4 regions of the Arthrobacter sp. NQ4 genome follow, and region 3 is predicted to be linked to each of the others. Evidence: predicted binding sites of a transcription regulator. Region 3 holds the regulator's gene; each other region holds the start of a gene.
What was found. Region 3 encodes Rex, which represses fermentation and respiration genes when NADH is low (regulators of the CRP and FNR family bind a similar motif). Its sites were predicted from a motif close to CTTGTGAANNNNTTCACAAG; they were not measured.
Positions count from the first base shown of each region.

Region 1 (4,188 bases), on a different contig from region 3:
GGCTCGCGGTCCGGGTACAGGCTCTCCAGGTCCCGGCCCACCATGCCGCGGATGATCCGCTCCTGGGTGATCTGGCCTTCGTCGAGCCGCAGGGTTTCGATAGTCCTGCCGTCCCGGATGATGGTGACGGCGTCCGCCACCTTACGGATCTCATTGAGTTTGTGGCTGATGATGATGCTGGTGACGCCCTGGCCCTTCAGGTGGAGGATCAGGTCCAGCAAATGGCCGGAATCCTCGTCATTGAGGGCGGCCGTGGGCTCGTCCAGGATCAGCAGCTTCACTTCCTTGGACAATGCCTTGGCGATTTCCACCAGCTGCTGCTTACCGACACTGATGTGCTGCACGGGGGTGACAGGATTCTCGTCCAGGCCAACGCGGGCCAGCAGCTTGGCTGCCTCGAGGTTGGTCTTGCGCCAGTCCACCCATCCATTGGTGGCCTGTTCATTGCCCAGGTAGATGTTCTCGGCGATGGAGAGGAACGGGCTCAGGGCCAGTTCCTGGTGGATGATGACAATCCCGCGCTTCTCGCTGTCCGAGATGCTGGAGAAGTTGCAGGGTTCGTTCTCGAACAGGATCTCCCCGTCGAAAGTGTTGCGTGCATAGACGCCGGACAACACTTTCATGAGCGTTGATTTGCCGGCCCCGTTTTCACCGCAGATGGCGTGGACCTCGCCACGGTTCACATCCAGGGTGACGTCCTGCAGCGCTTTCACGCCCGGGAACGTCTTGGTGATTCCTCGCATTTGAAGAATGGGTGTGTTCATCGTCAATTCCCACTGACTGGTCGAAGCTGGGCCTTCCTGCTGCTGCAGGAGGCTGCGGGCGGGGCTGTGGCCGGATGGAGGTCCGGCCACAGCCCCCGGACGCTGACTACTTGACGTCGGAGTCCTTGTAGTAACCCGAGTCGATCAGTTCCTTCTTGTAGTTGTCCTTGGTGATAATGACGGACTTCAGCAGGAAGGCCGGGACAACCTTGACCTTGTTGTTGTAGGTCTTGGTGTCGTTGGTTTCCGGTTCCTGGCCCTTGAGGACAGCATCAACCATCTTGACGGCCTGCGCGCCGAGCTGGCGGGTGTCCTTGAAGATGGTGGAGTACTGCTCGCCGGCGACGATGGACTTCACGGAACCCTTTTCGGCGTCCTGGCCGGTTACTACGGGCAGGCTTCCCTTGGCGTAGCCGCCGGTGCTGGTGAGGGCCGAGATGATGCCGATGGACAGGCCGTCATACGGGGACAGGACGCCGTTCAGCTTGGTGCCGGAGCTGTACGCGGAGGTGATGATGTCCTCCATGCGCTTCTGGGCCACGGGTGCCTGCCAGCGGAGGATCGCTGCCTGCTCAAACTTGGTCTGTCCGCTGGGGACCTTCAGGGTGCCGGCATCCATGTACGGCTTGAGGGTGTCCATGGCGCCGGTCCAGAAGAAGTTGGCGTTGTTGTCGTCGGGGCTGCCCGCGAAAAGCTCGATGTTGAAGGGGCCCTTGCCGTCCACCTTCTTGCCGCTGGCATCAACGAGGCCCAGCCCGGTCAGCAGCGAGGTGGCCTGCTGGACACCAACGGTGTAGTTGTCGAACGTGGTGTAGTAGTCGACGTTGGGCGTGCCGTTGATGAGGCGGTCGTACGCGATGACCTTGACGTTCTGCTCCTTGGCCTTGGCCAGGACGTCAGTCAGGGTGGTGCCGTCAATGGCGGCGATGATCAGGGCCTTGGCGCCCTTGGTCAGCATGTTCTCGATCTGCGACACCTGCGTGGGGATATCGTCATTGGCGAACTGCAGGTCCGTCTTGTAGCCGAGGTCCTTCAGGGACTTCTCCACGTTGGCGCCGTCAGCGATCCACCGTTCGGATGTCTGCGTGGGCATTGAAATGCCTACCAGTGAATCACTGGGCTTGGCGGCACCGCTGGATTCGCTGGCCCCGCCGCGGGAGCCGCAACCTGTGGCGCCCACCGTCAGGGCGAGGACAAGGGCCACCGCGCCCATCAGTTTTTTGATTCTCACCATTTTCTCCTTCCGCGGCAGCACTGCCGCGAAGTGTTGGTGGACCAGGCAGCACCAGTGCTCCCTGGTCCTGGCCACATTGTTGATGTGTCGGTTCAATATAGACCGGTTTGTGAACGCTAACAAGAGTGCCCGGCAGGAATTTCGGAAACTTTTCGGCTTCATTGACTTCTTCTTTGTTAGCGTTCACACTTGCTGCAGCACGTAGCTACACCCTGACCCCTACAAACCCGGTAATGAGGCCTAAGCCTCCCGGACGGAGGCAACCCCATGCCAGATGCGCTGTTCACTCCCGGCTCCGAGTCCCACCATGACCATTGCGTCATCGGGGTGGATTACGGAACCCTTTCAGGCCGTGCCGTGGTGGTGCGTGTCCGCGACGGCAAGGAACTGGGCAGCGCCGTCCATGAGTACCCCCACGCGGTGGTTACCGACGTCCTGCCCCGGGACACCGCGGGCGACGACGGCGCCCGCCTTCCCGGGGAATGGGCACTTCAGGTGCCCAACGACTACCGGGACGTCCTGCGGACCGCCGTCCCCGCCGCGGTGGCGAACGCCGGGATCGACCCCGCCGCCGTCGTCGGCATTGCCACGGATTTCACTGCCTGCACCATGGTTCCGGTCAAGTCGGACGGCACGCCCCTCAACGAACTGCCCGGCTTCGCCAACCGCCCGCACGCCTATGTAAAGCTCTGGCGCCACCATGCTGCGCAGGGCCAGGCCGACCGGATCAACCGGCTTGCCGCTGAACGGGGGGAGGACTGGCTTCCCCGCTACGGGGGCCTGATCTCCTCCGAATGGGAATTCGCCAAGGGGCTGCAGCTGCTGGAGGAGGACCCGGAGGCCTACGCCGCGATGGACCACTGGGTGGAGGCTGCGGACTGGATCGTCTGGCAGCTCTGCGGCCGGTATGTCCGCAACGCCTGCACTGCCGGCTACAAGGGCATCTACCAGGATGGCCGGTATCCGTCCGAAGAGTTCCTGGCCGCCCTGAACCCGGACTTCAAAGACTTTGTCAGCTCCAAGCTGGAGCACACCATCGGCCAGCTGGGGGACGCCGCCGGCACCCTGACGGCGGAGGCAGCCGCCTGGACCGGGCTGCCGGAGGGCATCGCGGTGGCCGTGGGAAACGTTGACGCCCATGTCACGGCCCCGGCCGCGAAGGCTGTGGAATCCGGCCAGCTGGTGGCGATCATGGGCACCTCCACCTGCCACGTCATGAACGGCAGTGAGCTGCGCGAGGTGCCGGGAATGTGCGGTGCCGTGGATGGCGGAATCGTGCCGGGCCTGTGGGGCTACGAGGCCGGACAGTCAGGCGTGGGAGACATCTTCGGCTGGTTCACCAAGTACGGCGTCCCGCCCGAATACCACCAGGCTGCCGAGGGCGCCGGACTGGGGATCCACGAGTACCTCACCGAACTGGCATCCCGGCAGGCCATCGGAGAGCACGGCCTGATCGCGCTCGACTGGCATTCCGGCAACCGTTCGGTCCTGGTGGACCACGAGCTTTCGGGCATTGTGGTGGGCCAGACCCTGGCCACCAGGCCCGAGGACACCTACCGCGCGCTGCTGGAAGCCACCGCCTTTGGAACCCGCACCATCGTGGACGCCTTCCGCGACGCCGGGGTTCCGGTCAAGGAATTCATCGTGGCCGGCGGCCTGCTCAAGAACAAACTCCTGATGCAGATCTACGCAGACGCCACCGGCCTGCAGCTGTCCACCATCGGCTCGGAACAAGGTCCGGCCCTGGGATCGGCCATCCACGCCGCTGTCGCAGCGGGCGAATACGCGGACATCCGTGCGGCCGCCGCGGCCATGGGCGCCGAGCCCGGGGAGGTCTACACCCCAAATCCCGAAAACGCGGCCGCCTACGAAGAACTGTTCCAGGAATACAAGGCCCTCCACGACTACTTCGGCAGGGGCGGCAACGACGTCATGCACCGGCTCAAGGCCATCCAGCGCAGAGTTGCCCGCACGGGTCCGTCAGGCGCAGGCTCCGTGTCCGAATCACCCGTGGAGGTGTCCGCATGAGCGCCGCAGCAGGCGCCGGAACCGGCCTCCTGGAAACCATCGCCCGTGTCCGGGCGGAGGTGTGCGCCCTGCACGCCGAGCTGACCCGGTATGGCCTGGTGGTGTGGACCGCGGGCAACGTCTCCGCCCGCGTGCCCGGCACCGACCTCATGGTCATCAAGC
Region 1 covers NZ_JARETC010000011.1:132,027-136,214, reverse strand. The annotation lists gene mmsA (multiple monosaccharide ABC transporter ATP-binding protein) at 1-764, opposite strand, end outside; gene chvE (multiple monosaccharide ABC transporter substrate-binding protein) at 871-1,998, opposite strand; gene araB (ribulokinase) at 2,266-4,026, shown strand; gene PUN51_RS16985 (L-ribulose-5-phosphate 4-epimerase) at 4,023-4,188, shown strand, end outside.
Region 1: araB (ribulokinase) is a predicted target of Rex. The motif match lies at 2,105-2,124, and genes of this name have one in related genera.

Region 2 (4,188 bases), on a different contig from region 3:
CAAGGCAGCTGCTGCCGACGACATCGTTTTCTGCCCGGACTCCGGCGCCATCCTGGTCCGTTCGGACGAGTGGTCCTAAGCAGCCCACAGGCACCCTGCCGGGCGGTCAGCCCGGCAGGATGATGTTCAGGGCGTGCGGCTTGCGTGCGGTCCCGGGCACCAGTTCGGCGTCCCACTGTTCGCGGGCAGCTCTCAGGAGGTCCGACGGCGTGGCCGGGGCTTTGCCGCGGCGCACCAGCAGGTGCCGCGCCAGTTCGCCGCGCGTGTGCTTGGCGAAGTGGCTCACTACCTTGCGGACTCCTGCACTCTCGGTGAAGACATTCACGGAGACGGTCTGTTCCGCCGGGGGCGCCCACGCCGCTGCGTACGTGCTGGACCGGCAGTCCACCACAAGGTGTCCCTGGGCTGCTGCGCCCAGGGTGTCGGCAAGCTGCGCCTTCCAGAAGGGAGCCAGCCGGCCGACGTCGGGCAAGGACGTGCCCATGGACAACCGGTAGGCAGGAACGCTGTCGCCAAAGCGCAGGGCCCCCCACAGCGCCGAGATCACCAGGACGGACTCATCGGCCTTCCGGCGCTGAACCGGCGTCAGCGTCCGGTAGCCCAGGGCGTCATACAGGACGCCCGAATAAATGCTGTGCGCCGGCGCCGCCGGTTCGGCATGCAGTCGCGTATTGCGTTCGACGTCGTCCCGCAGGGATGCTCCGACGCCCAGCAGGGCGAGGGCATCCTGATGGGCGCTGACTGTTCCCAGCGCCTCAAGGACCTTGGCGCGGTACGGGTTGAGCTCCGGGAAGCCCAGGGCGGTCCAGTCGACGGCGGGGCCGCGGAGCGCGGGTGTCTTGCCTTCGGAAGGGGGAAGCAGAATCAGCACCGTCCGATCCTACCGGCGGCAAAAGGCGGCCGGCGGCGCCGGTAGACTGGGACCCGGATGGGACAGCCAGACGGCCGCGCGCCACGCAAGTGGCTCGAGGAACGTCCGGGCTCCGCAGGGCAGGGTGGTGGGTAACGCCCACTCGGGGTAACCCGCAGGCCAGTGCCACAGAAAACAGACCGCCTGCATTTCCGGCTCCGGCCGGGGAGGGCAGGTAAGGGTGAAACGGTGGTGTAAGAGACCACCAGCTTCCCGGGTGACCGGGAAGGCTAGGTAAACCCCACCCGGAGCAAGGCCAGACAGGACACGTTCGAGGGCTGCCCGCCCGAGTGTCCGGGTAGGCCGCTGGAGGGTGCCGGCAACGGTACTCGTAGATGGATGGCCGTCGCTCCCTTTCCGGTAACGGCAGGGGAGAACAGAACCCGGCGTATCGGCTGTCCCATCCTTAAACCGCGTTTGACCACGGGCTATGCGTCGGGGATCCTGAACCGTGCCCGTAATTCCTGAAACCCGTCCCGCACCCGCAGCGGGCATTCCCGGCGTCCGTTCACAGGGTGTTGCCCTCGCCGGTTTCCTGGCCCTTTCCGCGCTGGCCTGGGTACTCGCCTCAGTTCCCATCATCCTTAACTCCAACGGCTGGTACGCGGGCTCGCTGAAAGCTCCGTGGATGCCGCCGTCGTGGATGTTCCGCACCACCTGGATGGTGCTCTATGCCGGCGTGGCGGCAGCGGCCTGGCTGGTCTGGCGCAAAGGGCGCCTGTCCGGGGGCACCCTTGCCGGCTATGTGGGGCAACTGCTGCTCAACACTGCGTGGCCGGTGACGTTCTTCGCGATGTATCCCATGCTTGGAGTGGTGGCCCTGTGGGCAGCCTTTGCTGTCATCTGCGCGCTGACCGCAACCCTGGCGTTCCTGATCCTGCGCTTCGGACCGGTGGACGCCACCGCCGGGTACCTGGTGCTGCCGTACTTTTCCTGGCTCGTGTTCTCCGCCAGCCTGAACCTGTACTCTGCCATCCACAACTGAAGGCCGGCAGTCTGCGTTGTGCGGTCCGCCCCGGGCGTGTGAGTGATTTCACGCATCCCGAGCGTGTTCCGTGGACCGTGCCAAATTAGAATGGATTCCGGACGCAGGAGTTCTACCGCCGAAAGTTGCGTCCGCAACCGGCGGTTTTTCTTTGCACGCGATCCAGGCGCCTGGGGACCATCCCCTGCGGGCGCCGGTGCCCCTGGACATCATCAGGTGGCCTACATCTGTGTACGACGACGTACACGGCTGAACCGAGGAAGGTATTTCTGTGAGCCAGACGTCTGATTCTTGTCTTGATACGTGGATGGGCCGGGAGGCCCTCGCCGAGGCCATGATCCCGGTGATCGGCAGGCTGTACCGCGAAAACAACGTGGTGACCAGCATCCACGGCCGGAGCCTGATCAACAAGTCCACCATGAACATCCTCAAGGCGCACCGCTTCGCGCGCCGGATGAGCAAGGACGAACTGCTCCTGGAGGACACGGCGCCCCTGCTGAACACGCTGGCCGGACTCGAACTGGGTGCCGCCGCGATCGACATCGCCCGCCTGAACCAGAAGTTCAAGGAAGAAGGCAACGGCGCCACGCTGGAGGAATTCCTCCGCGAAGAGCTCGCCGAAATCGTGGGCAAGCGGGGCGGCGATGACCGCACCAGCACCGACGTCGTGCTCTATGGCTTTGGCCGCATCGGCCGCCTCCTGGCCCGCCTCCTCATCGAAAAGGCCGGCGGTGGCCACGGACTGCGCCTGCGCGCCATTGTGGTGCGCCGCGGATCCGACAACGACCTCTCCAAGCGGGCCAGCCTGCTGCGCCGCGACTCCGTCCACGGGTCCTTCGAAGGCACCATCCGGATCGACGAGGCGGCCAACACCATCACTGCCAACGGTGTCCAGATCCAGGTCATCTACTCGAACGACCCCGCCACCATCGACTACACCGCCTACGGCATCAACAACGCCCTGGTGGTGGACAACACCGGCCGCTGGCGCGACGCCGAAGGCCTGTCCCAGCACCTGCAGAGCAAGGGCGTCGCGCGGGTCCTGCTGACCGCGCCGGGCAAGGGTGAACTGAAGAACATCGTCCACGGCATCAACCACCGGGACATCACCGACTCGGACAAGATCGTTTCCGCGGCGTCCTGCACCACCAACGCCATCACCCCGGTCCTGAAGGCCATCAACGACAAGTTCGGCGTGGTCCACGGCCACGTGGAAACCGTCCACTCCTTCACCAACGACCAGAACCTGATCGACAACTTCCACAAGGGCGACCGCCGCGGCCGTTCCGCTGCGCTGAACATGGTCATCACCGAAACCGGTGCGGCCAAGGCAGTGGCGAAGGCCCTGCCCGAACTCCTGGGCAAGCTCACCGGCAGCTCCATCCGGGTCCCCACCCCGGACGTTTCGCTGGCCATCCTGAACCTCACCCTTGAAAACGGCACCACCAAGGACGAGGTCAACAACTACCTGCGTGAAATGTCGCTCCACTCGGACCTGCGCAAGCAGATCGACTACATCGACTCGCCCGAGGTTGTCTCCACCGACTTCGTCGGATCCCGCCGCGCCGGGATCGTGGACGGCCTGGCGACCGTGTCCACGGACAAGAACCTGGTCCTCTACGTCTGGTACGACAACGAGTTCGGTTACAGCTGCCAGGTGGTCCGCGTCATGGAAGAGATGGCAGGCGTGAACCCGCCGTCCTTCCCTGCCAAGGAAAGCGCTGCCGCCCTGGCCGCGATCGCCGTCTAGCCACCTTCGCCCGCGTCCTGCGAATTCCCGGCTGATTCTCTGGAATCAGCCGGGAAACGGGACCACACTGGTGGCATGGACAACGAATCGACACTTCAGCACGAAACCACCCTCGAGCACGCACTGGACGTGGCCAAAGCCAACCATAAGGAAGCCGTGCGGCTCCTGGAACGCGCCCGTGCCGCCCAGAGGACCGGCGACGTCACCGACGAGCGGGTGCGCCAGCTCGAGGACCTGCTGTCCATCGCGGAAGAAGACCTGCGTAGGGTCACCAGGGAACAATAACCCGGCGGCCACCACCGGGCGCTGTGACCCATCACTCGTCCTCAACAGTGTGGATATCAGCGGACGGCCGGCCCCATTGTCCTAGGCTCTTGGGGTGCCCGACTTTCCCCTCCCGGCGTCAACCCCGTGACCGTCAGCTGGTCCGCCTACCGCCGCGCACGCCGCCGTTCCCGGCAGGCCTGGGCGCTTCTGGTGACGGCCGCGGTCTCCGTCCTTGCCGCACTGTTCTGGTTCTTCACCGCCGGACAGTTCGCGGCA
Region 2 covers NZ_JARETC010000002.1:542,414-546,601, reverse strand. The annotation lists gene PUN51_RS06385 (zinc ribbon domain-containing protein) at 1-79, shown strand, start outside; gene PUN51_RS06380 (YaaA family protein) at 107-871, opposite strand; RNA gene rnpB (RNase P RNA component class A) at 930-1,317, shown strand; gene PUN51_RS06370 (TspO/MBR family protein) at 1,362-1,895, shown strand; gene PUN51_RS06365 (glyceraldehyde-3-phosphate dehydrogenase) at 2,167-3,645, shown strand; gene PUN51_RS06360 (hypothetical protein) at 3,721-3,930, shown strand; gene PUN51_RS06355 (HNH endonuclease family protein) at 4,057-4,188, shown strand, end outside.
Region 2: PUN51_RS06365 (glyceraldehyde-3-phosphate dehydrogenase) is a predicted target of Rex. The motif match lies at 1,931-1,950, and genes of this name have one in related genera.

Region 3 (4,188 bases):
CGTCCCCAAGGGCGATGCCTACGAACTCCAGGGCGACCTCACCATCAAGGGCGTCACCCGTCCCGTGGCCCTCGAGACCGAGCTCCACGGTGTGGCCGTCGATCCGTTCGGCAACACCCGCGCCGGCCTCACCGCCGAAACCACCATCAGCCGCAAGGACTTCGGCCTGACCTGGAACGCCGTCCTCGAGGCCGGCGGCGTGCTGGTCAGCGACAAGGTTGCCATCAACCTGGAACTGGCCTTCATCGCCCCCGCAGCATAAGTTTCCCCGTTCACGGCACCCCGGTACCAGGCCATCCCGGCCCGGTACCGGGGTGCCGTGTTTAACCAAGGGCCTTTCCCCCGGGTTCACCTGCCGGCCGCGGGCGTGGATCCCGCCTGAATCACCCACAACGCCACCCGCCGGGGGTACGGTGGACTTAAGCCACGCTGGGGGGAAGGCTGAGGACCGATTCCCGGCAGCCTACCTGGATCCCGACCTGCAGAAGGAACGCCATGAGTACTCCTCCCGTCCCGCCTCCCGCGCCCCAAGACCCCCACTCCGGCAATGGCCAGCCAGGGAACGGCCAGTCCGGCAGCCAGCAGCCCGGACCACAGCAGCCCCGCTACGGCCAGAACGCGCCGCAGTATGGCCAGAACGCTCCCCAGTACGGGCAGAACCAGCCCCAGTACGGTTCCCAACCGCCCGCAGCGCCGCAGTACGGGCAAAACGCGCCGCAGTACGGTTCCCCGTACGGGCAGAACGCTCCGCAGGCCCCGGGCTACGGCCAGAATGCACCCCAGTACGGGCAGTCGCCGTGTGGCCAGTCCCCTTACGGCCAGTACCCCTCGGAGCAGCCGCAGCCGGCCGGCAGCAACGGCGTCCCCCAGCTGGTGAACATCGCGTTCTGGCTGCTGATCGCGGCCACCGCGATCTATGTCATCTCCATCCTCGTCAACCTCACCCAGCTGGATGCCCCGCAGTTCCGGCAGGAATTTGAACAGCAGGTCCGGGCCAGCGGGGCGGACATCACCTACGACGACATCAAGCCCTTCATCGCCGGTTCCCTGGTGGTCTTCGGCATCATCGGCGCCGCCCTCTACCTGCTGGTGGCCTTCTTCATCCGCAAGGGCAAGAACTGGGCACGCATCCTGGGAACCGTCTTTGCTGCACTGTCGGTCTTCGGCCTGTTCGGAATCCCCTCCTTTGCAACGATCGGGACCGTCCTGGGGATCGCCGCCATCGTCCTGCTCTACCTCCCTGCCGCTGCCCCCTACTTCCGGAAGCAGCAGCCCTTCGCCAACCCGTATTCCGGTGGCTTCGGCAACCCTTACGGGCGCTGACCACCAACCACAGAACGCAGCGGCGGCCCGGGATGTCCAGCATCCCGGGCCGCCGCCTTTAAACCGTGGCCGCTACGCTGTCTGCCCCGGCGCCTGCGCCCGCTGGGCGTGGTAGGCCAGGATCTGCAGCTCCGTGGCCATGTCCACCTTGCGGAGGTTGACCCCTTCCGGAACCTGGAGCATCACCGGTGCGAAGCTGAGCACGCTGTGCACGCCCGCCGCCACTACCCGGTCGCAGATGCCCTGTGCCACCGCCGCAGGAAGCGCCAGCACCACCATGTTGGCCCCGGTGCGGTGGAGGACGGTCTCAAGGTCCGCCACGTCGCTGACCCGCAGCCATCCCACCTCGTTGCCCACCACCATCTGGTCCGCGTCGAAGATGGCCACCACATCGAAGCCACGCGATTCAAAGCCGCCGTAGCGTGCCAGCGCCTTGCCCAGGTTTCCGGCTCCGACGATGGCCACTTTCCAGTCATGCGTGAGCCCCAGGGCCGCGGCAATGTGGCGGCTGAGGTACTGGACCTCGTACCCCACTCCCCTGGTGCCGTAGGACCCCACGTGGGACAGGTCCTTGCGCAGCGTTGAGGAACTGACGCCGGAGGCTTCCGCCAAAGAGTCAGAGGAGACGCGCTCAACACCCTCGGCCAGCAGCGTGTTCAGGGCCCGGAGGTACAGGGTCAACCGGGCCACGGCAGCAGGGGGAATTTGTTTTGCCGGTGCACCCGCGGCATCCGGGATGCCCGGGACGGGCTGGGACGTTGAATCCAGGGACGTCACTCGCATCCCCCTAATTGGCCATGGCGCGCTGCAGGACGCGTTCCAGCCGGGCTTCGTCGATCTTCCAGAAGTCGCGCTGCACCCCGTCAACCAGGACCACGGGGATCTCTTCGGCGTAACGCTCCCGCAGTTCGGGCTGGTTGTCCACCAGCTCTTCGCTCCAGGTAAGGCCCAACGAGGCAGTGACCCGGCCGACGGCGTCGCGCGCCTCCTCGCAAAGGTGGCAGTCAGCTTTGGTGACCAGGACGACGCGGGGGGTAGCCATGGCTTAACGGTATCGCCGTTCGCGCCGTGCGGGTGACGCCGACGGCGGCCAGCGGGTGGATTGACTAGACTCAAGTCCATGCCCGAGGAGAAATACGTCGCCGTCGTCACCCGGCCGGTTGCTGCGCCGCAGCCCGGTGAAGCGGCGTTTTTCGATGTGGACAATACTTTGATGCGCGGGGCCAGCCTCTTCCACGTGGCGCGGAAGATGCACCAGCGCGGCGCGTTCACCCTGGCCCAGGCGGCCGGATTCGCGTGGAAGCAGTTCAAGTTCGTGGCGCGCGGTGAGAATATCGACGACGTCCATGCGGTCCGTGATTCGGCCCTGACGCTGGCCGCCGGCATCACTGTTGACGACATCAAGGCCCTCGGCGAAGAAGTCTACGACGAGATGATCGCATCGCGGATCTGGCCCGGCGCCAAGGCGTTGGCGGAACAGCACCTGCGGGTGGGCCGCCGCGTCTGGCTGGTGACGGCCACCCCCATCGAAGTGGCAACAGTCATCTCCACCCGGCTGGGGCTGACCGGAGCGCTCGGGACAGTAGGTGAGGTGTCGGACGGCATGTACACCGGGCGCCTGGTGGGGGACATCCTGCACGGCTCGGCCAAAGCCGTAGCGGTCCAGGGAATTGCGGACCAGGAGGGCCTGGACCTCAAACGCTGCTGGGCGTACAGCGATTCCTACAACGACGTGCCGCTGCTGTCACTGGTGGGACACCCCGTGGCCATCAACCCGGACGCCAAGCTTCGCCGGCACGCCCGGGACCGGAACTGGCCCGTTTATGACTTCCGCGCGGGCCGCCGCGCTGCCACGCTGGGCCTTAAGGCAGCAACCTTCGGCGGCGCTGTCTACGGCCTCTGGAAGGGCTTCGCCCGCATCCGCGGTCCCCGGGCATAAACCACCCTGCCGCAGCCAAAAGCCTGCAGTCTAAACCCTGAAGACAAAAAAATGCCCGCCGCCTTTGGAAGGCGACGGGCATTTCCACGCTGTTCGAAGTATCTCTACTTCTTGTTGCGGCGCTGGTGACGGGTCTTGCGAAGCAACTTGCGGTGCTTCTTCTTGGCCATACGCTTGCGACGCTTCTTGATAACTGAACCCACGAAAGTTCCTTACAAACTAGATGCAGTACCTGCCTGATGGGGAATGTCCGCGGACAAAGCTACGAACTGAACAACTGACAGATTCTTACAATGACGTAAAACGTTCCTTAACAGGGTACCGCTTATCGGGGGCGGCTCGGGACAGGCCGCCTCAGGCGGTCTCGGTGTGGCCGTCCACAACAGCACCTTTGAGGTACTGTTCGACGGCGTTTTCGGGGACACGGTAGGAGCGGCCGAAGCGCACCGCGGGCATTTCGCCGGAGTGAACCAGGCGGTAAACAGTCATTTTGGAGACGCGCATGACCTCGGCCACTTCAGCCACGGTCAGGAACTTCGCGTTGGAGAAGTTCTGTTCTGCCGACATTTCCCTATTTTCCTTTGCTGACGGATGGACAACAGTGACCCCAGGTACGTGCCAATGCGGTGTTCCGATGCTGAGCCATCCACCAACCACCTAAACAGATACTCTAGATGTTCATGTGGCAGATGTGAAAGTAGCGTTTCCCCTATTTCGCCCCCTAATTCGAGGCCCGGCGCTTCCGTGCCGACGCCGCCAGCTGCTCCAGGACTGACGCGGAAACATCCCAGTCCATGCAGGCGTCGGTAACGCTCTGGCCGTAGACCAGTTCCGCCCGTCCCGCGGCGTGTTCCGCAACGTCAAGGTTCTGGGCGCCGCCCACCAGGAAGCTTTCCAGCATCACACCGGCCACTGCCCGGGCCGCT
Region 3 covers NZ_JARETC010000001.1:774,641-778,828, forward strand. The annotation lists gene PUN51_RS03660 (YceI family protein) at 1-262, shown strand, start outside; gene PUN51_RS03665 (hypothetical protein) at 496-1,323, shown strand; gene PUN51_RS03670 (redox-sensing transcriptional repressor Rex) at 1,396-2,100, opposite strand; gene PUN51_RS03675 (glutaredoxin family protein) at 2,111-2,365, opposite strand; gene PUN51_RS03680 (HAD family hydrolase) at 2,444-3,262, shown strand; gene PUN51_RS03685 (30S ribosomal protein bS22) at 3,367-3,465, opposite strand; gene PUN51_RS03690 (helix-turn-helix domain-containing protein) at 3,617-3,829, opposite strand; gene PUN51_RS03695 (3-deoxy-7-phosphoheptulonate synthase) at 3,984-4,188, opposite strand, start outside.

Region 4 (4,188 bases), on a different contig from region 3:
CCTGGGTGGAGGCAACGATGTCTGTGCCGAACTTCAGGAACACCGCGGCCACCATGGCCATCACCAGCGGCATCGGCACCAGTGCCATGGCTTTACGCACCACCCCGGTGGCGCCCAGCGCGAGGATCAGCACGCCCGAGGTGAAGAAGGCCCCGACGACTTCAGGGAAGGCCAGGTGCTGAAGGGACGGTCCCAGGAGCACCGTGCCGGGGATGGACCAGGCGAAGCCCAGGGGCTGCCGATAAATGAGCGACATCAGCAGCGTGGCCGCCCCGCCGGAAAAGAGAATGCCAAAAACCCAGGACGACAGCTGGCCCTGGGTCAGGCCGCCGGCCGTCCCCACGGCCAGGGTGACGGCGATGGGTCCGGACGCCGCGAAGATGAGCCCGATGGCCCCGTTGGAGACATAGGACAGTCCCAGGTCGCGAAGAATCCGCCGGGGGCCCGCGGGCCGGATTCCCGGGCGTTCCAGCAGGGGTTCCGGCGCCGGCGCCGGCGGGGCTGACCCGACGGATGTGGCGGCCGGGTCGGGGCGGGGATGGCTCATCGGAACTCCTGGCTGGCGCGAAAAACCGGAAGCGCTCCGAAGCATCAGCTCCGGAGCGCCTCCGTGCGGGGGTGTCTCCCAGTTTGCGTGCTACTTCTTCTGGCCCTGCTTTGCCAGGACGTAGTCATAAACTACTTCCTCGCCCTTGCCGTCGGTACGGGGGCGGGGGTCCAGCATCAGTTCAGGCTTCACCGCCGAGGCGATGTCGTCCGCGTTGTGGGGGTCGCCGGGGAAGTACAGCTGCTGCGTGACCGGCTCGTAGCCCGGCGCGGACACCTTGATGTGGATGTGCGCGGGACGCCAGGCGTGCCAGCCCGCGGCGTTGATCAGCTGTCCGCAGGCGCCGTCCGTAGGGATCTGGTACGGCGCCGGACGCATGGTGTTGATCTCGAACCGGCCGTCGTCGGAGGCCTTGACGGTGGCCCGGAAGAGCCACTCGGGCATGCCCGGGGTGTACTGGGAGTAGAAGCCGGCGGCGTCCGCGTGCCAGATCTCCACCTGCGCACCCTGGATGGGGTTGCCGTCGGTGTCGGTGAACTGGCCGGTGAACCGCAGCGGGGTGCCCTCTTCGTCGTCGCGCATTTCCACGGTGGCGGGCGTCTGGAGTTCCGGGGAGCCGGGAACGTAGTAGGGACCCTCGATGGTGCCGACGGTGCCGGGACGGTCCTGGGAGTTCACGTCCTCAACGGTGTGTTCCAGCCAGACGTCGAGGAACAGCGGCCATTCACCGTCCGTGCCCACCTTGATCAGCCAGGCTTTGAGGGCGTTGTATTCCTCGTAGGTGACCTGGTGCTCGACGACGATGTCGTTGGCGGCCTTGATCAGTGCGCCGGCCAGCAGGCTCACCCGTTCCTTGGATACATCCACCCGGGAGAGCTTGCCTGACGCGGCGAACCGTTCGGTTGCCTTGGAGCCTGCTTCGACGGCGGTGCCTTCGTTTTCCGTGCGGCTGTCCGTTGGGGTTTGGGTCATGACGATGTCCACCTTCTTCATTGAATGGGACAGGAAGGGCTCCTGCTCCCCACGCGGCCTGCGGGGCGGGCAGTTCCACCTGCCCTGCTCGGCACCGCGTGATCTTGGTCTCAAGCGTAGGCCCGGAGATAAGGACGCTACAAATATCAACTAGGCGTCTTTTGAGTCATTATCGGTACATAAAGACACCCTTGGTGGAACCTAGGTATTTGCCTGATGTGAGGCCAATCACGAGCGGCAAGAATTGCTGGACAACGTCCGCCGCCGAAGCCTCTTCCCGAGTGGACCTCCGCCCATCCGTCCAGCAATCTCCAATGAAGGAGCACGCCATGACCGAGAACCTGATCCATGCCCGCGAGGTCCTTGCCGACGCCGTGATCGACGACCGAGAGAACGGCGTCATCCGGGCCAAGCGCGAGATCTTCACCGACCAGGAGATCTTCGAACTCGAGATGAAGCACATCTTCGAAGGCAACTGGGTCTACCTCGCCCACGAGTCGCAGATCACCAACGTGGGCGACTACTTCACCACCTACATCGGCCGCACCCCCGTGATGATCACCCGGGACAAGGACGGGCAGCTGAACTGCCTGGTCAACGCCTGTTCGCACCGCGGCGCCATGCTGTGCCGCCGCAAGACGGACAACCGCACCACCTTCACCTGCCCGTTCCACGGCTGGACCTTCAAAAACTCCGGCGAGCTGCTGAAGGTCAAGGACTCCCGGAACGCCGGCTACCCCGAGACCTTCAACAAGGAAGGCTCGCACGACCTCACCAAGGTGGCCCGCTTCGAGTCCTACCGCGGCTTCCTGTTCGGCTCGCTGAAGGCCGACGTGCTCCCGCTCGAGGAACACCTCGGGGACGCCACCAAGGTCATCGACTCCATCGTTGACCAGTCACCCGAAGGCCTGGAAGTGCTGCGCGGCTCCTCCACCTACACCTATGACGGCAACTGGAAGGTCCAGGCCGAGAACGGCGCCGACGGCTACCACGTCACGGCCGTGCACTGGAACTACGCGGCCACCACCGCCCGCCGCAGCGCCGGAGACTCCGCCAACAAGACCAAGGCCATGGACGCCGGCAAGTGGGGCAAGGTCAAGGGCGGCTTCTACTCCTACGACCACGGCCACCTGCTGCTGTGGCAGGAATGGACCAACCCGCAGGACCGTCCGCTCTGGGACCGCCGCGACGAGCTCGTGGCCAAGTACGGCGAGGAGATGGCCAACTTCATGATCAACATCTCCCGCAACCTCTGCCTGTACCCGAACGTCTACATCATGGACCAGTTCTCCTCGCAGATCCGCCACTTCCGGCCGATCTCCGCGGACCAGACCGAGGTGACCATCTACTGCATCGCCCCCAAGGGCGAGTCCCAGGAGAACCGTTCAAAGCGCATCCGCCAGTACGAGGACTTCTTCAACGCCACGGGCATGGCCACCCCGGACGACCTGGAGGAATTCCGCTCCTGCAACAAGACCTACTGGGCCACCAGCGCACCGTGGAACGACATGACCCGCGGCTCCACCCACGAGATCGCCGGACCGGATGAGCAGGCGCAGGCCCTGGGCATGAACCGGGTGATCGCCTCCGGCGTGCGCACCGAAGATGAGGGGCTCTACCCCATCCAGCACGGGTACTGGAAGGAAGTCATGGACCGGGCGCTGGCGGAGGAAGAGGAGCGTTCCGCCCTGGAATCCGTTCCCGTCACCGCCTGAGAGAGCCCGCCGGAACCACAGAGAGCGCTGAACCCATGACCAACCTGACCCACACCGCCCCGGTCCTGAAGACCGCGGAGGAAATCGCAACCCTCGAAACCGTCCGGGCGTTCCTCTACCGGGAAGCCCGCCTGCTGGATGACCGCCAGTTCGACGAATGGCTGGAGTGCTACCACCCGGACTCCGAATTCTGGATGCCGGCCTGGGACGTGGACGACCAGCTGACGCAGGACCCCCAGAACGAGATCTCCCTGATCTACTACGACAACCGCGGCGGCATCGAGGACCGGGTATTCCGGATCAAGACCGACAGGTCATCGGCCACCTCCCTCCCGGAGCCGCGCACCGGCCACAACATCACGGACGTGGAGGTTTTGGCGAACGACGGCGGCAAGGTGGAGGTGCGCTTCAACTGGTTCACCCTGTACTTCCGCTACAACACGACGGACACGTACTTCGGCACCAGCTACTACACGGTGGACCTTTCCGGCCCGCAGCCGGTGATCCTGAAGAAGAAAGTGGTCCTGAAGAACGACTACATCCACCACGTGGTGGACGTCTACATGATCTGACCTGCCCCAAGCCGGCGCCCGGTACATCCGGGCGCCGCACGGGAGGTCCCATTCCGTGCCCGCCGGGCACGCCCCAACTTTTCCCCGGACGCGACGACGCGCCCGCCCAGTCAGGAGGACCCCATGGGCCACAAAGTAGCCCTCAGCTTCGAAGACGGCGTCACCAAAGTCATCAAGGTCGGCGACTATGAGACCGTCATGGACGCGGCCTACAAGGCGCGGATCAACATTCCGTCGGACTGCCGCGACGGCGCGTGCGGCACCTGCAAGGCGTTCTGCGATTCCGGCTCCTTCGACCCGGGCGACTTCATCGACGACGCCATGACCGAAGAGGAGCTCGAAAAGGGCTACCTGCTGACGTGCCAGGCCGTCCCGGAGTCCG
Region 4 covers NZ_JARETC010000004.1:22,532-26,719, forward strand. The annotation lists gene PUN51_RS08660 (benzoate/H(+) symporter BenE family transporter) at 1-547, opposite strand, end outside; gene catA (catechol 1,2-dioxygenase) at 638-1,519, opposite strand; gene benA (benzoate 1,2-dioxygenase large subunit) at 1,849-3,234, shown strand; gene benB (benzoate 1,2-dioxygenase small subunit) at 3,270-3,806, shown strand; gene benC (benzoate 1,2-dioxygenase electron transfer component BenC) at 3,930-4,188, shown strand, end outside.
Region 4: benA (benzoate 1,2-dioxygenase large subunit) is a predicted target of Rex. The motif match lies at 1,735-1,754, and genes of this name have one in related genera.